3 regions of the Stenotrophomonas sp. Steno-Z2 genome follow, and region 2 is predicted to be linked to each of the others. Evidence: riboswitches for the same ligand, from Rfam matches in the RefSeq annotation. Region 2 holds a riboswitch; each other region holds the start of a gene.
The links. Region 2 has a riboswitch for cobalamin ahead of btuB (TonB-dependent vitamin B12 receptor). Riboswitches for the same ligand answer to the same signal wherever they lie in the genome.
Positions count from the first base shown of each region.

Region 1 (5,567 bases), on a different contig from region 2:
CCGCCGCGCCCACGGCACGGGCGCGGCTGGACCTGGTGTTCATGGTCGATGCGACCGGTTCGATGGGCGACGAAATCGACAAGCTGCGCGCCTCGCTGCGCGACATCGTGCGCGGCATCGAACAGCTGCCGTCGCGCCCCGACGTGTGCCTGGGGCTGGTCACCTACCGCGACCGCGGCGACGAGTATTTCGTGCGCAGCTGGGACCTGACCGGCAACGTCGCCGCCTTCCAGCAGGTGCTCGACGGCGTGCGCGCCGGCGGTGGCGGCGACATGCCCGAGGCGATGAACGAAGCCTTCGACCATGCGGTGCAGGCGCTGGCCTGGCGCGGCCCGGCGACCACGCGCCTGCTGGTGTCGCTGGCCGACGCGCCGCCACACATGGACTATCCGCCGCCGCATTACGACCAGACCATGCTCGCGGCGCTGGGCAAGGGCATCAAGGTGTTCAGCGTGGCCGCGTCCGGGCAGGACACCACCGGCGAGATCGTGCAGCGGCAGATCGCCCAGTACACCGGCGGGCGCTTCATCTTCCTCACCTACAAGGACGCGTCCGACCCGGGCAGCGGCCCCGGCCGCGAGACCGTGCACGACGTGGCCGACTACTCGGTGGATACGCTGGACACGCTGGTGGTGCGGCTGGTGCGCGAGGAACTGGCGCAGTTGTCGGAGGGGTGATCCTTCTCCCCGCGGGAGAAGGTGCCCGAAGGGCGGATGAGGGCGGCGCCCACGCCGGTGAACCACCGGCTCCGCCTGCCCTCACCCCACCCCCTCTCCCGCCGGGAGAGGGGCCTATGGCAGCTCGATGCTGTTGTCCGGCGCCTGCTCCTTCGCCACCGGTGCCTCGCCGCGTTCGTCGCTGACGCTCATCATCCGCAGCGGCTGGCCGTCGTAGCGGAACTCCAGCGCCGACTGCACCTGGTCCAGCGCCAGGACCTGGGTGCACAGGGACCGCGCGTGCTGTTCCAGGGCGCGGGCGCGCGCTTCGATCTTCGGCTCCAGCTCCGCTTCCATCTTTTCGGTGCGCTTCTCGATGCGTTCCCCGCCGCCGGTGAGCATGGTCCACAGCAGGCCGCGGGCGATGGAGCCCTTGAGCGATTCGGCCGATGCCTGCACGCGCTGTTCGAAACCCTCGCCGAACAGGTCCTGCTCCCAGCGCCCGCGGCCGATGGTGGAGGCGACGAAGCGCTCGGCGTCGGTGCGCAGCGCGCGCACCTTGCGCGAACCGAAGTTGCCGGTCATCGAGCCGTACACCATGTCCAGCACGTCGAAGCTGATCCCCACCGATTCATTGGCGATGCCGGTGACCGCCGGCATCAGCTGGCGCACCCCGGCCTCGAGCACGCGCAGGCGCTGCGCGTCCTCGGCGCTGACCGCCTGCATGCGCCCGTCGATGCTCAGCTCGCCATCGTGGAACACGATCTCGCGCGGCGTGGCGTCGTGCCGGCGCAGCCAGATGCCGCCGCCATCGACCAGCACGTCGTAATCGGTGCTGACCCCGCACTGGGTGGAGGACAAGGTCGGCGACTTCACCGTGCCGGCCTGCGCGGACAGGGGTGGCAGGACGAGCAGGGCAGCGGCGAGGGCCAGGCGGCGCATGGCGGGGAATCCATTCGAGGGGCCGACAGGATCGCCGGCCGGGCCGGGCGCGGGCCCCGGCCGGAAGTCATGGCGGCGCAATCCGGACAGCGCACCATGAATGCGCGGGGTGTTCCCGGCTCGTGAACCGGCGTCCGGGGGCTTGACTGCGCAATCGCGATGGGCGGGTCGCCACGGCCGCGCCAGGCCGTCGCGGGAGGAACGCTTGCGCGACAAGGGCATGCGGCCATCCACAAGATTTGGCGTTGACCGGGCTGGTTGCCCCCACTATCTTGTGGCTCGTCGGTTCTGGTGGGTTGCTCCCCGCCGGATTGAAAGGGAAGCCGGTGACGCCTTCGATGGCCATTCCGGCACTGCCCCGCAGCGGTAATTGGGAACGAACCCGCCACAAAGCACTGAGGCCCGATGCCTTGGGAAGCGGCGGAAGTAGGAGGAGGCCCCCGCCTCCGCGCCCATGAGTCCGAAGACCTGCCGACAGCCGCGCGAAGCACAGCGCGCGGTGCCGGCTGCGGAGTCTTCGAGGGGAAGACGGCTGGCGACGCGGCAGCGCCGGTGGCGACCTCGGGTCGCGCCCGTCGCGGATGCTGCGACGCCGTCCTTCCATGCTCGTCGCCCGCCACCGGCCCTGGTTCCTGCGAGGGCAGGCGCCGCGTGCACCACGCCATGAGGACGCATTGCCGTGACCGCCACCGATACCGCCGTTGTCCCGACCGAGGCCGGCTTCGAACTGACCCCGCCGCCGACCGCCACCGCCATGAGCGTGACCAAGCGCAATGGCGGCACCGAGCCGGTGGACCTGAACAAGATCGTGCGCGCCATCCAGCGCTGCTGCGAAGGCCTGCACGCCGTCGATCCGATGCGCGTGGCCACGCGCACCATTTCCGGCCTCTACAACGGCGCCACCACCCAGGAACTGGACGAACTGTCGATCCGCACCGCCGCGCTGCTGATCGGCGAGGAGCCGGAGTACGGCCGCCTGGCCGCGCGCCTGCTGGCCAACTTCATCGCCAAGGAAGTGTCCGGCCAGGAGATCCACGCCTTCTCGCAGTCGGTGGGGCGCGGCCACGAAGTGGGCCTGATCAACGACCGCCTGCTCAACTTCGTGCAGGTCAACGCGCGCAAGCTCAACGATGCGATCAACCCCGAGTACGATCTCAACTTCGACTACTTCGGCCTGCGCACGCTGTACGACCGCTACCTGCTGCGCCACCCGCACACGCGCAAGGTCATCGAGACGCCGCAGCAGTTCTTCCTGCGCATCGCCAGCGCGCTGAGCGAGGACGTGCCCGAGGCGCTGGCGCTGTACCAGCGGCTGGGCAACCTGGACTACCTGCCATCCAGCCCGACCCTGTTCAATGCCGGCACCAGCCACGAGCAGCTGTCGTCGTGCTTCCTGCTGGATTCGCCGCAGGACTCGCTGGAATCCATCTACGCCAGGTACGGCGACATCGCCCAGCTGTCCAAGTTCAGCGGCGGCATCGGCGTGAGCTATACCCGCGTGCGTTCGCGCGGCTCGCTGATCAAGTCCACCAACGGCCACTCCAACGGCATCGTGCCGTGGCTGAAGACGCTGGATTCCTCGGTGGCCGCGGTCAACCAGGGCGGAAAGCGCAAAGGCGCGGCCTGCGTCTACCTGGAAACCTGGCACGCCGACATCGAGGATTTCCTGGAGCTGCGCGACAACGCCGGCGACGATTCGCGCCGCACCCACAACCTCAACCTGGCCAACTGGGTGCCGGACCTGTTCATGCAGCGCGTGGAGGCCGACCAGGCGTGGTCGCTGTTCGATCCGCGCGTGGTGCCGGAGTTCACCGACCTGTACGGCGAGGCGTTCGAGCGCGCCTACCTGCAGGCCGAGGCGCAGGGCAAGGCGGTCAAGGCGCTGCCGGCGCGCAAGCTGTACGCGCGCATGATGCGCACCCTGGCCGAGACCGGCAACGGCTGGATGACCTTCAAGGACAAGTGCAACAAGGCCAGCAACCAGACCCTGCGCGCGAACAACGTCATCCACCTGTCCAACCTGTGCACCGAGATCCTGGAGGTCACCTCGGCCGAGGAAACCGCGGTGTGCAACCTGGGCTCGATCAACCTGGGCAACCACCTGGACGCGCACGGCGACTTCGATTTCGACAAGCTCGCCGAGACGGTGCGCCTGGCCGTGCGCCAGCTCGACCGGGTGATCGACCTGAACTTCTACCCGATCGAGACCGCGCGCCGCGGCAACCTGCGCTGGCGCCCGGTGGGCCTGGGCTGCATGGGCCTGCAGGACGTGTTCTTCCGCCGGCGCCTGCCGTTCGATTCCGAGGCCGCGCGCGCGCTGTCGGCGAAGATCGCCGAGACCATCTATTTCCACGCGCTGGAAACCTCGTGCGAGCTGGCGCAGGAGCGCGGCCGGCACCCGTCGTTCGACGACACCCGCGCGGCCAACGGCGAGCTGCAGTTCGACGCCTGGAACGTGACGCCGGCCGACGCCGCGCGCTGGGACGCGCTGCGCGAGCGCATCCGCCAGCATGGCCTGCGCAATTCGCTGATGATCGCCATCGCCCCGACCGCCACCATCGCTTCCATCGCCGGCTGCTACGAGTGCGTTGAGCCGCAGGTGTCCAACCTGTTCAAGCGCGAGACGCTGTCGGGCGACTTCCTGCAGGTCAACCGCTACCTGGTCGGCGAGCTCAAGCAGCTGGGCCTGTGGACGCCGGAGATGCGCGACGCGATCAAGCTGGCCGACGGTTCGATCCAGAACCTGCCGCAGATTCCAGAAGCGCTGCGCGCCGTGTACCGCACCGCGTGGGAACTGCCGATGCGCTCGCTGATCGACATGGCCGCCGACCGCGGCGCCTTCATCGACCAGTCCGCCTCGCTCAACCTGTTCATGGAAAGCCCGAACATCGGTGCGATGTCCTCCATGTACATGTACGCGTGGAAGAAGGGCATCAAGACCACGTACTACCTGCGCTCGCGTCCGGCGACCAAGATCGCCAAGACCACGGTCAGCGCCTATACCCCGACCGAGGCCGTGGCCTGCTCGCTGGAGAACCCGGAGGCGTGCGAGGCCTGCCAGTGATCCGCTGAAACGATCGAGGTCGCGATGAAACGTTATGCCAACCGCTCCGGCAACTCGGGCGTGGAAGCCTTCCGCGTCACCGCGACCTCGATCTTCGTCAAGTTCCGCAACCGCGACGAGCCCTACGAGTACCGCAGCACCGGGCGCGCGGGGCCACGGAAGGTGGCCCGGATGAAGGCCCTGGCCGAATCCGGCGCGGGCCTGAGCACCTATATCAGCCGCTACGCGCACGACGACTACGAACGCTGAGCGCGCCAGCGGAATCCAGAACACCGCCCGCGCCCGCGCGGGCACCACGAGGCAACAGACCATGTCCGCACAACCCCGCCAGATGCTGCTCGATCCGGGCTTCGAACTGACCCTGCGCCCGATGCGCTACCCGGATTTCTACGAGATGTACCGCAATGCGATCAAGAACACCTGGACGGTGGACGAGATCAACTTCCAGATCGACATCACCGACCTGCACCACAAGATGACGGCGGCCGACCGCCACCTGATCCACCGGCTGGTCGCCTTTTTCGCCACCGGCGACTCCATCGTCTCCAACAACCTGGTGCTGAACCTGTACCAGCACCTCAATGCGCCGGAAGCGCGCATGTACCTGTCGCGCCAGCTGTACGAAGAGGCGCTGCACGTGCAGTTCTACCTGACCCTGCTGGACAACTACCTGCCCGACCCGGAGGAGCGCTTCAAGGCCTTCGCCGCGGTGGAGAACATCGCGTCGATCAAGAAGAAGGCCGATTTCTGCTTCAAGTGGATCGACTCGATCCAGGGCCTGGAACGCATCGAGACCCGCGAGCAGCGCCGCCAGTTCCTGCTCAACCAGATCTGCTTCGCCGCCTGCATCGAGGGCCTGTTCTTCTTCGCCGCCTTCGCCTACGTGTATTTCTTCCGCTCGCGCG
Region 1 is NZ_JBWJOY010000001.1:732,288-737,854, reverse strand. Features, by position in the region: gene AC06FP_RS03310 (vWA domain-containing protein) at 1-677, shown strand, start outside; gene AC06FP_RS03305 (DUF2884 family protein) at 792-1,598, opposite strand; cobalamin riboswitch at 1,865-2,088, shown strand; gene AC06FP_RS03300 (ribonucleoside-diphosphate reductase subunit alpha) at 2,353-4,662, shown strand; gene AC06FP_RS03295 (hypothetical protein) at 4,687-4,911, shown strand; gene AC06FP_RS03290 (ribonucleotide-diphosphate reductase subunit beta) at 4,973-5,567, shown strand, end outside.
Region 1: linked by a shared signal. The riboswitch ahead of AC06FP_RS03300 (ribonucleoside-diphosphate reductase subunit alpha) and the one ahead of btuB (TonB-dependent vitamin B12 receptor) in region 2 are both predicted to bind cobalamin.

Region 2 (5,567 bases):
GTCTCCTTCCCTGCCGGCACGGCTGTTGCTGGTGCGCGGCGCGCCGGCCGCATCCAGCCGCGATGGCCCGGTCGGCCCGGGTGGTCGTGGTGCGGGCAATGCCGAGGCCGGCCGAAGGCTGGACGCGGTGCTCGCCGAACTGCCCGGCATGGAAGTGCAGCGCCTGCGGTTGCCGGGCCTGGGCCATGGGCAGACCCTGGACGCCGCGATCGCACCTGCGCTGCTGTCGCTGGCGGTTGACGATTAGCGAAGGGCCCGGCGCGGTGCGCGGTCCCGCTGCACAAAGCAACGCCCCGGCATGCAAGCCGGGGCGTCGGGGGCCTGCTCGTCCAGCTGGTTTCAGAGCGAGCGGTAGCGCAGGGTCAGCTGGTATTCGCGGCCGGGCTGGTTGTACCAGGCCACGGTTTCGTACGCGCGGTCGAACACGTTGGCCGCCCTGGCCTGCAGGCTCCAGGCCTCGTTGATGGCGTATTCCACGCGCAGGTCCACCGTGCCGTAACCGGCCAGGCGCAGGCTGTTGGCGGCGTTGTCGAAGCGGTGGCCGGTGGCGCTGGCGGTCACGCCCACGCGCAGCGGGCCGAAGCCGCGGTCCACGTCGAGGCGGCCGCTGGTGCGGGCGCGACGCGGCAGCCAGTTGTCGTAGCTGGTCGCGCCGCTGGTGTGGTCGCGCGGATCGGTGAAGCTGGCCTGGGCGTTGATGTCGAACCCGGCCAGCGATACGAAGCCGGTCAGTTCGGCGCCGCGGATGCGCGCCCTGGCGATGTTGTACGGCGTGTAGGTGCTGTCCAGCGCGATCAGCTGGTCGATGCGGGTCTCGTAGGCGTTGAAGGTCCAGTTCCAGCCATCGGCGTACTGCGCGATGCCGACGTTGACGCTCTTGGATTCTTCCGGCTTCAGCGCCGGATTGCTCGACCACGGGTAGTACAGGTCGTTGAAGGTCGGTGCCTTGAAGCCGGTGCCGGCGCTGGCGGTCAGGCGCAGGCCATTGCCGAAGGCGAAGCCGTAGCCGAGGCTGCCGGTGGTGTGGTTGCCGAACTGTTCGTTGTCGTCGTTGCGCACGCTGGCCTGCAGCGCGTGCGCGCCGAAGCGGCCCTGGTATTCGACGAACACGCCGGTGTTGTCGCGGCTGTCGATCGCGTAGGCCGTGGTGCTGGTGATCTCGTCCTTCTGCCAGTCGGCGCCGGCGCTCAGCTGCTGGCCCTCGGCGAACAGGAAGTCGCCCTGCACGCTGGCGCTGTCGCGGCGCGTGTCGAAGGTGGAAACGAAGCTGCGCTGGCCGTCCTGGACGTAGTAGCTGTCGGCCTGGTCGTTGTTGCGGCCGACCTGGGCGGACAGGCGGAACGCCTCGCCCGGCGCCCACAGCAGCTTGCCGCCGTAGACCTGCTGGTGGTTGTCGGCCTCGTTGCCGCTGTAGAGGCTGCCGTCGTACTCGTTGCGGCTGGCGGCATCGAGCACGTGGCCTTCCACGCTCAGGGTCTGCGTCAGCGCATAGCCGCCGCGCACGTTGAGCGAGGTGTTGCGGTAGCCGTCGCGGTCGGGCTCGTCGACATAGCAGCCCTGGAACAGCGCGGCCGAGCCGTTGCAGGCGTTGATGCCGTCGGTCTTCTGCCAGGCGCCCTGCGCCGACACCCAGCCGCGCTCGCCGCGGTTGCTGAAACCGGCGCTGGCCTGGCGCAGGTTGTGGCTGCCGGCGGTCAGCGCCAGGTTCTGCTGCAGGCCCTTGCCGGCATTGCGGGTGAAGATCTGGATCACGCCGCCGATCGCCTCGGAGCCGTACAGGCTCGAACGCGGCCCGCGCACGATCTCCACGCGCTCGATCTGGTCGATGGGCAGGTCCTGCAGCGCCGGCATGCCGTTGGTGGCCGCGCCGATGCGAACGCCGTCGACCAGCACCAGCACCTGGTTGGACGCGGTGCCGCGCATGAACAGCGAGGTGATCTTGCCGGGGCCGCCCTGGTTGGCGAAGTCCAGGCCGGCGCGGCCGCGCAGCAGGTCCAGTAGCGAACCGGCCTGGCTGCGGTCGATCTGCTCGCGGTCGATCACCTGCACCGGCACCACGCTGTCGGCGATGGAGACCGGCGTGCGGGTGGCGGTGACCACGACGTCGTCGAGTTCGGTGGGCGCCTGTTCGGCGGCGGCGATGCCCGGCAGCGCGAGCGCCAGGGCGAGGGAAAGGGTGTGGTACGGCAGTTTCATGGGAACTCCTGGATCCGCGCGCTCCCGCGCGGACGGACGGTGGGGGCTGCCAGGAGAAGGGGATGCGACGGAGCGCGCGCACGGCGTCCCTGCCGCCGCCATGCCCTCCGCATCGCAACCAGTCGGCTTCCGGGCCGGTCTCCGGGCTCGCAGGCGAAGCGCATCGACGCTTCCGTCCAGGCGCCTTCCCGTGCGATGGATGCACAGTGGCGGTATGCCTGGCCTTGTCCTGCTTACCGTTGCGGGGGCAGCGCCGGAATGGCGCGGGCAGGGAGCATCCCTGGCAGGCGCGGCACCGGCTTCCCGTTTCAACCGGCCGGAGCGAGTCCGGCCGGTCACCCGAAAGTGCGCGCATTCTATGCCATCGCCCGCTCCGGCGCCCGGCATGCCCGCTGGTGGCCAGCGCGGCACATCGTGGAAGCGGCCCGCGCCCTACAATGCGCGATTGCAACGCGGTATCGGAACACACGTGACAGACCCATGGTTCACCCGGCCCTGCCCGGCGCCTTCGCAGGCGCACCGGCAGCACGCCATCGCCCGCCAGCGGCAACTGACCAAACCCGAGGGCGCGCTGGGGCGCCTGGAAACCCTGGCCATCGAACTGGCCGCGCTGCAGGGCCGCGAGCAGCCGCAGGCCGCGCAGGTGCCGGTGCTGGTGTTCGCCGGCGACCACGGCATCGCCGCGCAGGGCGTGTCGGCCTATCCGGCGGAAGTGACGGTACAGATGCTGCGCAACTTCGCTGCCGGCGGCGCCGCCATCGCCGTGCTGGCGCGCGAACTCGGGTTGCCGCTGCATGTCTGGGACGTGGGCAGCCTGGCCGACGCCCCGGTCGCGGGCGTGACCTGCGACAAGCCGCGCCGCGGCACCGACGATTTCAGCGCTGGACCGGCAATGACCGCGGCCGATCTCGACGCCGCGTTCGGCGCAGGCAGACGCGCGGCGGACAGCGCCTGCGGCGACGGCGCCGACCTGCTGCTGCTCGGCGAGATGGGCATCGGCAACACCACCTCGGCCAGCGCGCTGGCCGCGGCGCTCGGGCCGTTGCCGCTGGCCGAACTGGTCGGTGCCGGCACCGGCCTGGATGCGGCGCGCATCGCCCACAAGCAGGCCGTGACGGCACGCGCGCTGGCCCTGCACGGCGAGGCGATCGCCGCCGCCGCCGATCCCGGCCGCGAGGCCCTGTGCCGCGTCGGCGGGCTGGAGATCGCCGCACTGGCCGCGGCCATGATCGCCGCCGCCCAGCGCGGCGTGCCGGTGCTGGTGGACGGCTTCATCGTCTCGGCCGCGGCGCTGGCCGCGCTGCGCATCAACCCGTCGCTGCGGCCGTGGCTGCTGTTCTCGCACCGTTCCGCCGAGCGCGGCCATGCGCTCGTGCTCGGCAGCCTGCAGGCCGAACCGCTGCTGCAGCTGGACCTGCGCCTGGGCGAAGGCTCCGGCGCCGCGCTGGCCCTGCCGCTGCTGCGCCTGGCCTGCGCGCTGCACAACGGCATGGCGACCTTCGCCGAGGCGGCCGTCGCCAACCGGAGCGCCGCGCCGTGATCCTGGACCTGATGCGCCATGCCTCCACCGGCCGCCAGGGCCACCTGGACGGCCGCACCGATCCGCCGCTGCTCGACGGCGCCATGGACGCGCTGCTGCGCCGCCATGGCGGCGGCCAGTGGAGCCGGGCGATCGCCTCGCCGCGACGCCGCGCGCTGGATACCGCCACCGCGCTGCTGGCCGGCCGCGAGCTGTTCTGCGAGATCCACCCGGACTGGGCCGAGCTGGATTTCGGCGACTGGGACGGCCGCCATTACGACGAGATCCCCGCCGAGCTGCTGGCCGGGCTCTACGACGCGCCGCACGCGGTGGTGCCGCCCAACGGCGAGAGCTGGCAGCAGTTCCAGGCGCGCATCGAGGCGCAGCTGCAGCGGCTGCTCGACGAGGATGACGACGGGGACGAGGCCGGGCCGGTGCTGGTGGTCAGCCATGCCGGCGTGCTGCGGCTGGCGGTGTCGCGCGTGTGCGGCATGCCGCTGGCCGCGCTGTGGGCCATGCGCATCGACTACGGCACCCGCGTGCGCCTGCGCGTGGAGCGCGGCGACGATGGCCAGCTGTGGGGCGAGCTGCTGGAGCTGTGCCAGCCATGAGCCTGCGCGGACTGATCCTGGCCATCCAGTTCCTGACCCGGCTGCCGACGCCGCAGGTGGAGGATTTCCGCGACGACGACCTCAGCCGCGCGGCGGTCTACAACCCGCTGGTCGGCGCGATCATCGGCGCGCTGCTGGCCATGCCGCTGTTCCTGGTCGCCGACCGGCCGTGGCTGGCCGGTGTGCTCACCCTGCTGCTGTGGGTGTGGGTGACCGGCGCGCTGCACCTGGACGGGCTGGGCGACGTGGCCGACGCCTTCGGCGCCGCGCACCGCGACCCGCAGCGTTTCCTCGAGGTGCTCAAGGACCCGCGCATGGGCGTGTTCGGCGTGGTCACCCTGGTGATGCAGCTGCTGCTCAAGTTCGTGCTGCTGACCGAGCTGGCCGCCAGCCCGCTGTGGTCCGGCATCGTGCTGGTACCGGCCTGGGCGCGCTGGGGCACGCTGTGGTGGAGCCAGAGGCTGCCGTCGCTGCATGGCGCGGGCATGGCCGAGCGCTTCTCCTGGCAGCTGGGCCCGCGTGCGATGTGGCTGTGGGCGCTGCTGCTGGCGGCGGTCAGCGCTTTCGCCGCCTGGCCGCTGCTGCTCGCGCTGCTGCTGGTGCCGCTGGTCGCGGCCTGGTGGCGGAAAAAGCTGGGCGGCATCTCCGGCGACTGCCTGGGCGCCAGCATCGAAGTCACCGAAAGCCTGCTGCTGCTGTCGCTGGTGCTGCTGGGCAACCTCTAGAAGCGGACCGCACAGGGGCGGACTTCAGCGCCGCGGTGCGCGCCTGCAGGCAGGCGAGGGCTTCAGCTGTCGCCGAAGCGGATCTCCGCGACATCGTCGCCGCTGTCGTCGGCGTCATCGGGCTGCATGCGGGTTTCCAGCACCGGCCCGGCCTGTTGCCCCGCGCGGGGGGCAACCAGTCCGCCGGCGGCGACCTCGTATTCGGCGACCAGCTGCTGGCGGCGTGCCTCCGGCACTTCCTGCCAGTGGCAGCCGACCAGCGCGCCCTCCAGCGAATAGAGCAGGTTGAGGCTGGGCTTGAAGCCGGCGCGTCGCACCTTGACGAAGGCGCCGACCGCGCCCACCGCGGCCAGGTCCTCGGCGCTGCGCAGCCCCACCTGGCGCAGCCACGCCGCGCTCTTGGGGCCGATGTTGCGCAGCTTCAGCGCGCTCATGCCAGCGCCTCGACGAATACCTTGGCGATGGCCTCCAGGCCCGCCTGGTCGTCGGCGTCGAAGCGCGAGGTGACCGGGCTGT
Region 2 is NZ_JBWJOY010000003.1:277,578-283,144, reverse strand. Features, by position in the region: gene AC06FP_RS10670 (alpha/beta hydrolase) at 1-247, shown strand, start outside; gene btuB (TonB-dependent vitamin B12 receptor) at 340-2,196, opposite strand; cobalamin riboswitch at 2,312-2,554, opposite strand; gene cobT (nicotinate-nucleotide--dimethylbenzimidazole phosphoribosyltransferase) at 2,666-3,736, shown strand; gene AC06FP_RS10655 (histidine phosphatase family protein) at 3,733-4,326, shown strand; gene cobS (adenosylcobinamide-GDP ribazoletransferase) at 4,323-5,051, shown strand; gene AC06FP_RS10645 (TfoX/Sxy family protein) at 5,114-5,485, opposite strand; gene AC06FP_RS10640 (GAF domain-containing protein) at 5,482-5,567, opposite strand, start outside.

Region 3 (5,567 bases), on a different contig from region 2:
GGGAATTCGCTCTCGGGCGTGCCGTCGCCGCCCCAGACCAGGCCCATGCCGTAGCGGTAGACCTCGCCGGGCGCGCCGTCGATCTGGGTGATCGGCAGCGGACCTTCGAAGGTTTCCTCGCGCGGCTCGAGCATGCGCGCGCTGACGTCGGGCAGGATCGGCCCCTCGGCGGACATGGAGTTGCCGGAATGGCCCGGCATCACCACCTGCAGGTACAGGCCGCTGCCAGGCACGTCGAAGCGCGGGTCCGGCGGTTGTTCGCGGATGTAGAGCGAGCGGTCGCGGGTGAAGTCGATGCCGGCCGCGTAGGCGGTGGCGTAGTTCTTCAGGCGCTCTGAGAGATTGGCGCGGGCGGTACCGGCGAAGGCCGCGTCCAGCGCGTAGCCGGCCAGCGCGAGGAAGGCCACCAGGCCCACCGAGGCGGCCAGCAGCTGGCGCGCCTGCAATGAACGCGGCCGCCAGCGCCGGAAAAACCACAGACGGCCGTAGATCATGCCCGTACCGCGCGCGGCGGATCAGCCCTCGTTGCGCGGGATGGCGAAGCGGTAGCCGCGCCCGCGCACGGTCTCGATCGGCTTGAGTTCGCCGTCCGGGTCCAGCTTCTTGCGCAGGCGGCCGATGAACACTTCCAGCACGTTCGAATCGCGGTCGAAATCCTGCTGGTAGATGTGCTCGGTCAGGTCGGCCTTCGAAACCAGTTCGCCGGCATGCATCATCAGGTATTCGAGCACCTTGTACTCGTAGCTGGTCAGGTCGACGTTGCTGCCGGACACGCTGACCGTCTGCGCGGCCAGGTCCAGCGCGACCGGGCCGCATTCCAGCGTCGGCTTGGACCAGCCGGCGGCGCGGCGCAGCAGCGCGTTGACGCGGGCCAGCAGCTCTTCGACGTGGAACGGCTTCACCAGGTAGTCGTCGGCGCCCTGCTTCAGGCCCTCGACCTTGTCCTGCCAGCTCGAACGCGCGGTCAGGATCAGCACCGGGAATTTCTTGCCTTCATCACGCAGCGCCTTGATCAGCTCCATGCCCGACATCTTGGGCAGGCCCAGATCGATGATGCCGACGTCGAACGGCACCTCGCGGCCCATGTACAGACCTTCCTCGCCGTCCTGCGCGGCATCGACGGCAAAGCCTTCCCGCTTGAGCCGGGCTGCCAGGGTCTCGCGCAGCGGGGCTTCGTCTTCGACCAGAAGGATACGCATGAACTCTCCCTAGTTGCTTGGCCGGCGATCACCGGCATGTGTAAGCGGATTGCGGGACAACTATCGCTGTTCAGGAGTTATCGCCGCGTGGTGGCTGCTCGACCTGGCGCGGCCCCCGGGGCGCCCGTGGCGACGGCGGCGCGTCGTCCATGTAGCGCACCCGGCCGCGGTCGTCCATGTACTTGACCCGGTTGATGTCGCGGCCGTCGTAGGGCACGCGCTCGGCGCCGAGGATGCGGCCGCCGGTCTCGCGCTGGACGCGGCGCACTGCATCGGAAAGCGAGCCAGCGTTGTCGCGCATGCGCGGACGCGGCATCTCCCGCACGTCGCCGCGCATCTGCTCCGGCCGGCCGTCCTGCGCCCAGGCCTTCGCCATCGGCATGCCGGCCGCGAGGGCGGCAGCGGCGGCGAGGACAAGAATGTGACGCGGAACCGGAAGCATGGGCTGATCCTATCGGACTGCGGCGGATCGTTCAAAATCCGTGAAACAGGGCTCCACGGGAATTTTCACGAGACTCACGAAATCGAGGCAAATTCTTGATTTTTAGGGGTGAATCCGGTCTGAACTCTCCCGGCCGTGCACCCGCTTCGTTCAGCTAGATGAGCAAAATGAATGCGCAGCAGGAGCTCAGGCCGCGGCCCGCGCCGCCTGCTCGCGGGTCACCTGCACGGCCTGCTTGACCAGCGCCCAGTCGGCCCCGGGTCGATGCGCGCCCTCGCTGAGCACCTTGCGGAAGGCGCGCCCACCGGGCTGGCCGTGGTACAGGCCGAGCAGGTGGCGGGTGATGTGCTTGAGCGCCAGCCCGCCCTGCAGTTGGGACTCGACGTAGGGCCGCATCTGTTCCAGCAGGTCCTCGCGGCTGCGCAGGGGCGCGCCGGTCTGCGCCGCTTCGAGCAGGTGCAGGACATAGGGGTCGTGGTAGGCCGCCCGGCCCAGCATCACGCCGTCCACATGCGCCAGCTGCGCCTGCGCGGCCTCGACCGTGGCCAGCCCGCCGTTGAGCACCACCGGCAAGGCCGGACGTTCGGCCTTGAGCCGCCACGCCCAGTCGTAGCGCAGCGGCGGGATCTCGCGGTTTTCCTTGGGCGACAGGCCCTGCAGCCAGGCGTTGCGCGCGTGCACGACGATCATCGCCGCGCCGGCCTGCACCTGGCGGTCGACGAAGGCGGCGAAGGCGTCGTAGTCGTTGTCCTCGTCCACGCCCAGCCGGCATTTCACCGTGACCGGGATGTCCACCGCCGCGGCCATCGCCGCCACGCATTCGCCCACCAGCTCCGGCTCGCGCATCAGGCAGGCGCCGAAGCGGCCGGCCTGCACGCGGTCGGACGGGCAGCCGCAGTTGAGGTTGACCTCGTCATAGCCCCAGTCGGCGGCGATGCGCGCGGCCTGCGCCAGCAGCGCCGGATCGCTGCCGCCCAGCTGCAGCGCGAGCGGGTGCTCGCTGGCGTCGAAGCCGAGCAACCGCTGGCGGTCGCCATGGATCACCGCATTGGCGTGCACCATCTCGGTATAAAGCCGCGCGCCGGGCGCGAGGATGCGGTGGAACACCCGGCAATGAGTGTCCGTCCAGTCCATCATCGGGGCGACGGACAGGCGCAGGGAGGCGGCGTAGCGCGGGTCGTGGTTCGGCTGCAAAACGGGTGGTTCCGGACGTGGAGTCGGCTTCGCCTGCGGCCTGGAATGGCGGCGCAGGGGATGCCAAGGGTAAACGAAGCGCCTGAACGGGACCGCTCCCCGGCCTTGCTGGGCGAAAATGGGCCCATGAACGCCTATGTCCTGCTCGCCTGCGCCATTGCCCTGGAAGTCGCCGCCACCTCGCTGCTCAAGGCCTCCGACGGCATGAGCCGGCTGTGGCCGACGCTGGGCTCGCTGATCGGCTACGGCCTGTGCTTCTGGCTGCTGTCGATGGTGATGAAGTCGGTGCCGACCGGCATCGCCTATGCGATCTGGTCCGGGGTGGGCATCGTGCTGATCTCGCTGATCGGCCTGGTCGTGTTCAAGCAGAAGCTCGACCTGCCGGCGCTGATCGGCATCGCGCTGATCTGCGCCGGGGTCGTGGTGATCAATGTGTTCTCGCGCTCGACCGCGCACTGAGCCCCCGCCTGCCCGATCCGCGCGGTCGCTTGACCGGCTTCGCGCGCCCGCCTATCGTGGGTGCGCCGAAGGTATCCATCGCTTCATGCGCATGAAGGGATGATTTAAACGGGAATCCGGTGAAGCGCGGCCGCAAGGCCCGCCATTCCGGAGCTGCCCCGCAGCGGTGAATGGAAACGACCGCCGTCATCGAGCACTGGGCCACGGCCCGGGAAGCGACGGCCACTAGGCGGACGCAGCCGCGTCCCTGTCCATCAGCCCGAATACCGGCCTGGGCCGGGAGGCGCGACGCCTCCTGTTTCGACCTGGCGTCTCCGCGGGGAGGCGGCCGGAACCGTCCGCGCGGCCGCGCGGCGGCGCCGTCTGCCTTCGCCGTGGAGCCCGGTTCGCCCGCGGGGGCGAAGGTCGCTGGCGGGGTGGCGGGCGGGCCGGAAGGGCCGGCGCGGCATCGCGCGGTTCCTTCGTTCCTCAATGCCCACGCAATGAGGAAAGTGCCATGACAACCGTTACCAACCTGGGGTTTCCCCGCATCGGCGCGCGCCGCGAACTCAAGCGCGCGCTGGAAAGCCACTGGCGCGGCGAGAGCGATGCCGCGCAGCTGCAGGCCACCGCCGCGGCGCTGCGCGCCCGCCACTGGCGGCTGCAGCGCGAGGCCGGCGTGGACGTGCCGCCGAGCAACGACTTCTCGCTGTACGACCATGTGCTCGACACCGCGTTCCTGTTCGACGCCATTCCCGAGCGCTATCGCGCCCTCGCCGGGCGCGACCCGCTGGCCGCGTATTTCGCGATGGCGCGCGGCCTGCAGCAACCCGGCGTCGACGTGCCCGCGCTGGAAATGACCAAGTGGTTCGACACCAACTACCACTACCTGGTGCCGGAACTGCAGGCCGGCCAGCGCTTCTGCCTGCGCGGCGACAAGCCGCTGGCCGAGTACCGCGAGGCGAAGGCGCTGGGCATCGAGACGCGGCCGGTGCTGCTGGGGCCGGTGAGCTTCCTGCTGCTGTCCAAGACCACCGACGGCAGCGAGCCGCTGGCCCTGCTCGACGCCCTGCTGCCGGTCTACACGCAGCTGCTCGACGCCCTGCAGGCGGAAGGCGCGCAGTGGGTGCAGCTGGACGAGCCGGTGCTGGTGCAGGATCTGGACGACGCCGCGCGCACCGCCTTCAAGCGCGCCTATGCCCACCTGGCCGATGGCCCGCATCCGGACATCCTGCTGGCCACCTATTTCGGCGCGCTCGAGGACAACCTCGCGCTGGCCACGGCGCTGCCGGTACAGGGCCTGCACGTGGACCTCGTGCGCGCGCCCGAGCAGCTCGACGCGGTGCTGCGCGCGCTGCCGGCCAGCCGCGTGCTGTCGCTGGGCCTGGTCGATGGCCGCAACGTCTGGCGCAACCCGCTGGATGGCGCACTGGTCCTGGCGCGCTATGCGCTGGGCCATCGCGGCGGCGAGCGGCTGTGGCTGGCGCCGTCGTGCTCGCTGCTGCACTGCCCGGTCGACCTGGCGCTGGAAAGAAAGCTCGATGCCGAACTGCGCGGCTGGCTGGCGTTCTCGCGGCAGAAGCTGGGCGAGCTGCGGCTGCTGGCCAACGCGCTGGACGGCCATGCAGGCGCCGAGGCGGCGCTGGCGCCGGCGCGCGCGGCGGCCGAATCGCGGCGCCGCTCGCCGCGCGTGCACAATGCCGCGGTCAAGGCACGCACGGCCGCGCTCACCGCCGCCGATGCCCGCCGCGCCACGCCGCATGCGCGCCGCCTGCCGCTGCAGGCCGCGGCGCTGCGACTGCCGCCCTTCCCCACCACCACCATCGGCTCGTTCCCGCAGACGCCGGAAGTGCGCGAAGCCCGCGCACGCCACCGCGCGGGCAGGCTCGCCGACGCCGACTACGAGGCCTTCCTCGCCACGCAGACCGAACGCTGCGTGCGCGCGCAGGAGCGGATCGGGCTGGACGTGCTGGTGCACGGCGAGTTCGAGCGCAACGACATGGTCGAGTACTTCGGCGAGCAGCTCGATGGCTTCGCCTTCACCGGCAACGGCTGGGTGCAGAGCTACGGCTCGCGCTGCGTGAAGCCGCCGGTGATCTACGGCGACGTCAGCCGCCCCGCGCCGATGACGGTGCGCTGGTCGCGCTACGCGCAGTCGCTGACCGACAGGCCGATGAAGGGCATGCTCACCGGGCCGGTGACGGTGCTGCAGTGGTCGTTCGTGCGCGACGACCAGGAGCGCGCGCAGACCTGCCGGCAGATCGCGCTGGCGCTGCGCGACGAGGTCGCCGACC
Region 3 is NZ_JBWJOY010000001.1:718,603-724,169, forward strand. Features, by position in the region: gene AC06FP_RS03220 (ATP-binding protein) at 1-494, opposite strand, end outside; gene AC06FP_RS03225 (response regulator transcription factor) at 516-1,199, opposite strand; gene AC06FP_RS03230 (PepSY domain-containing protein) at 1,270-1,641, opposite strand; gene dusA (tRNA dihydrouridine(20/20a) synthase DusA) at 1,828-2,835, opposite strand; gene AC06FP_RS03240 (SMR family transporter) at 2,962-3,294, shown strand; cobalamin riboswitch at 3,347-3,583, shown strand; gene metE (5-methyltetrahydropteroyltriglutamate--homocysteine S-methyltransferase) at 3,791-5,567, shown strand, end outside.
Region 3: linked by a shared signal. The riboswitch ahead of metE (5-methyltetrahydropteroyltriglutamate--homocysteine S-methyltransferase) and the one ahead of btuB (TonB-dependent vitamin B12 receptor) in region 2 are both predicted to bind cobalamin.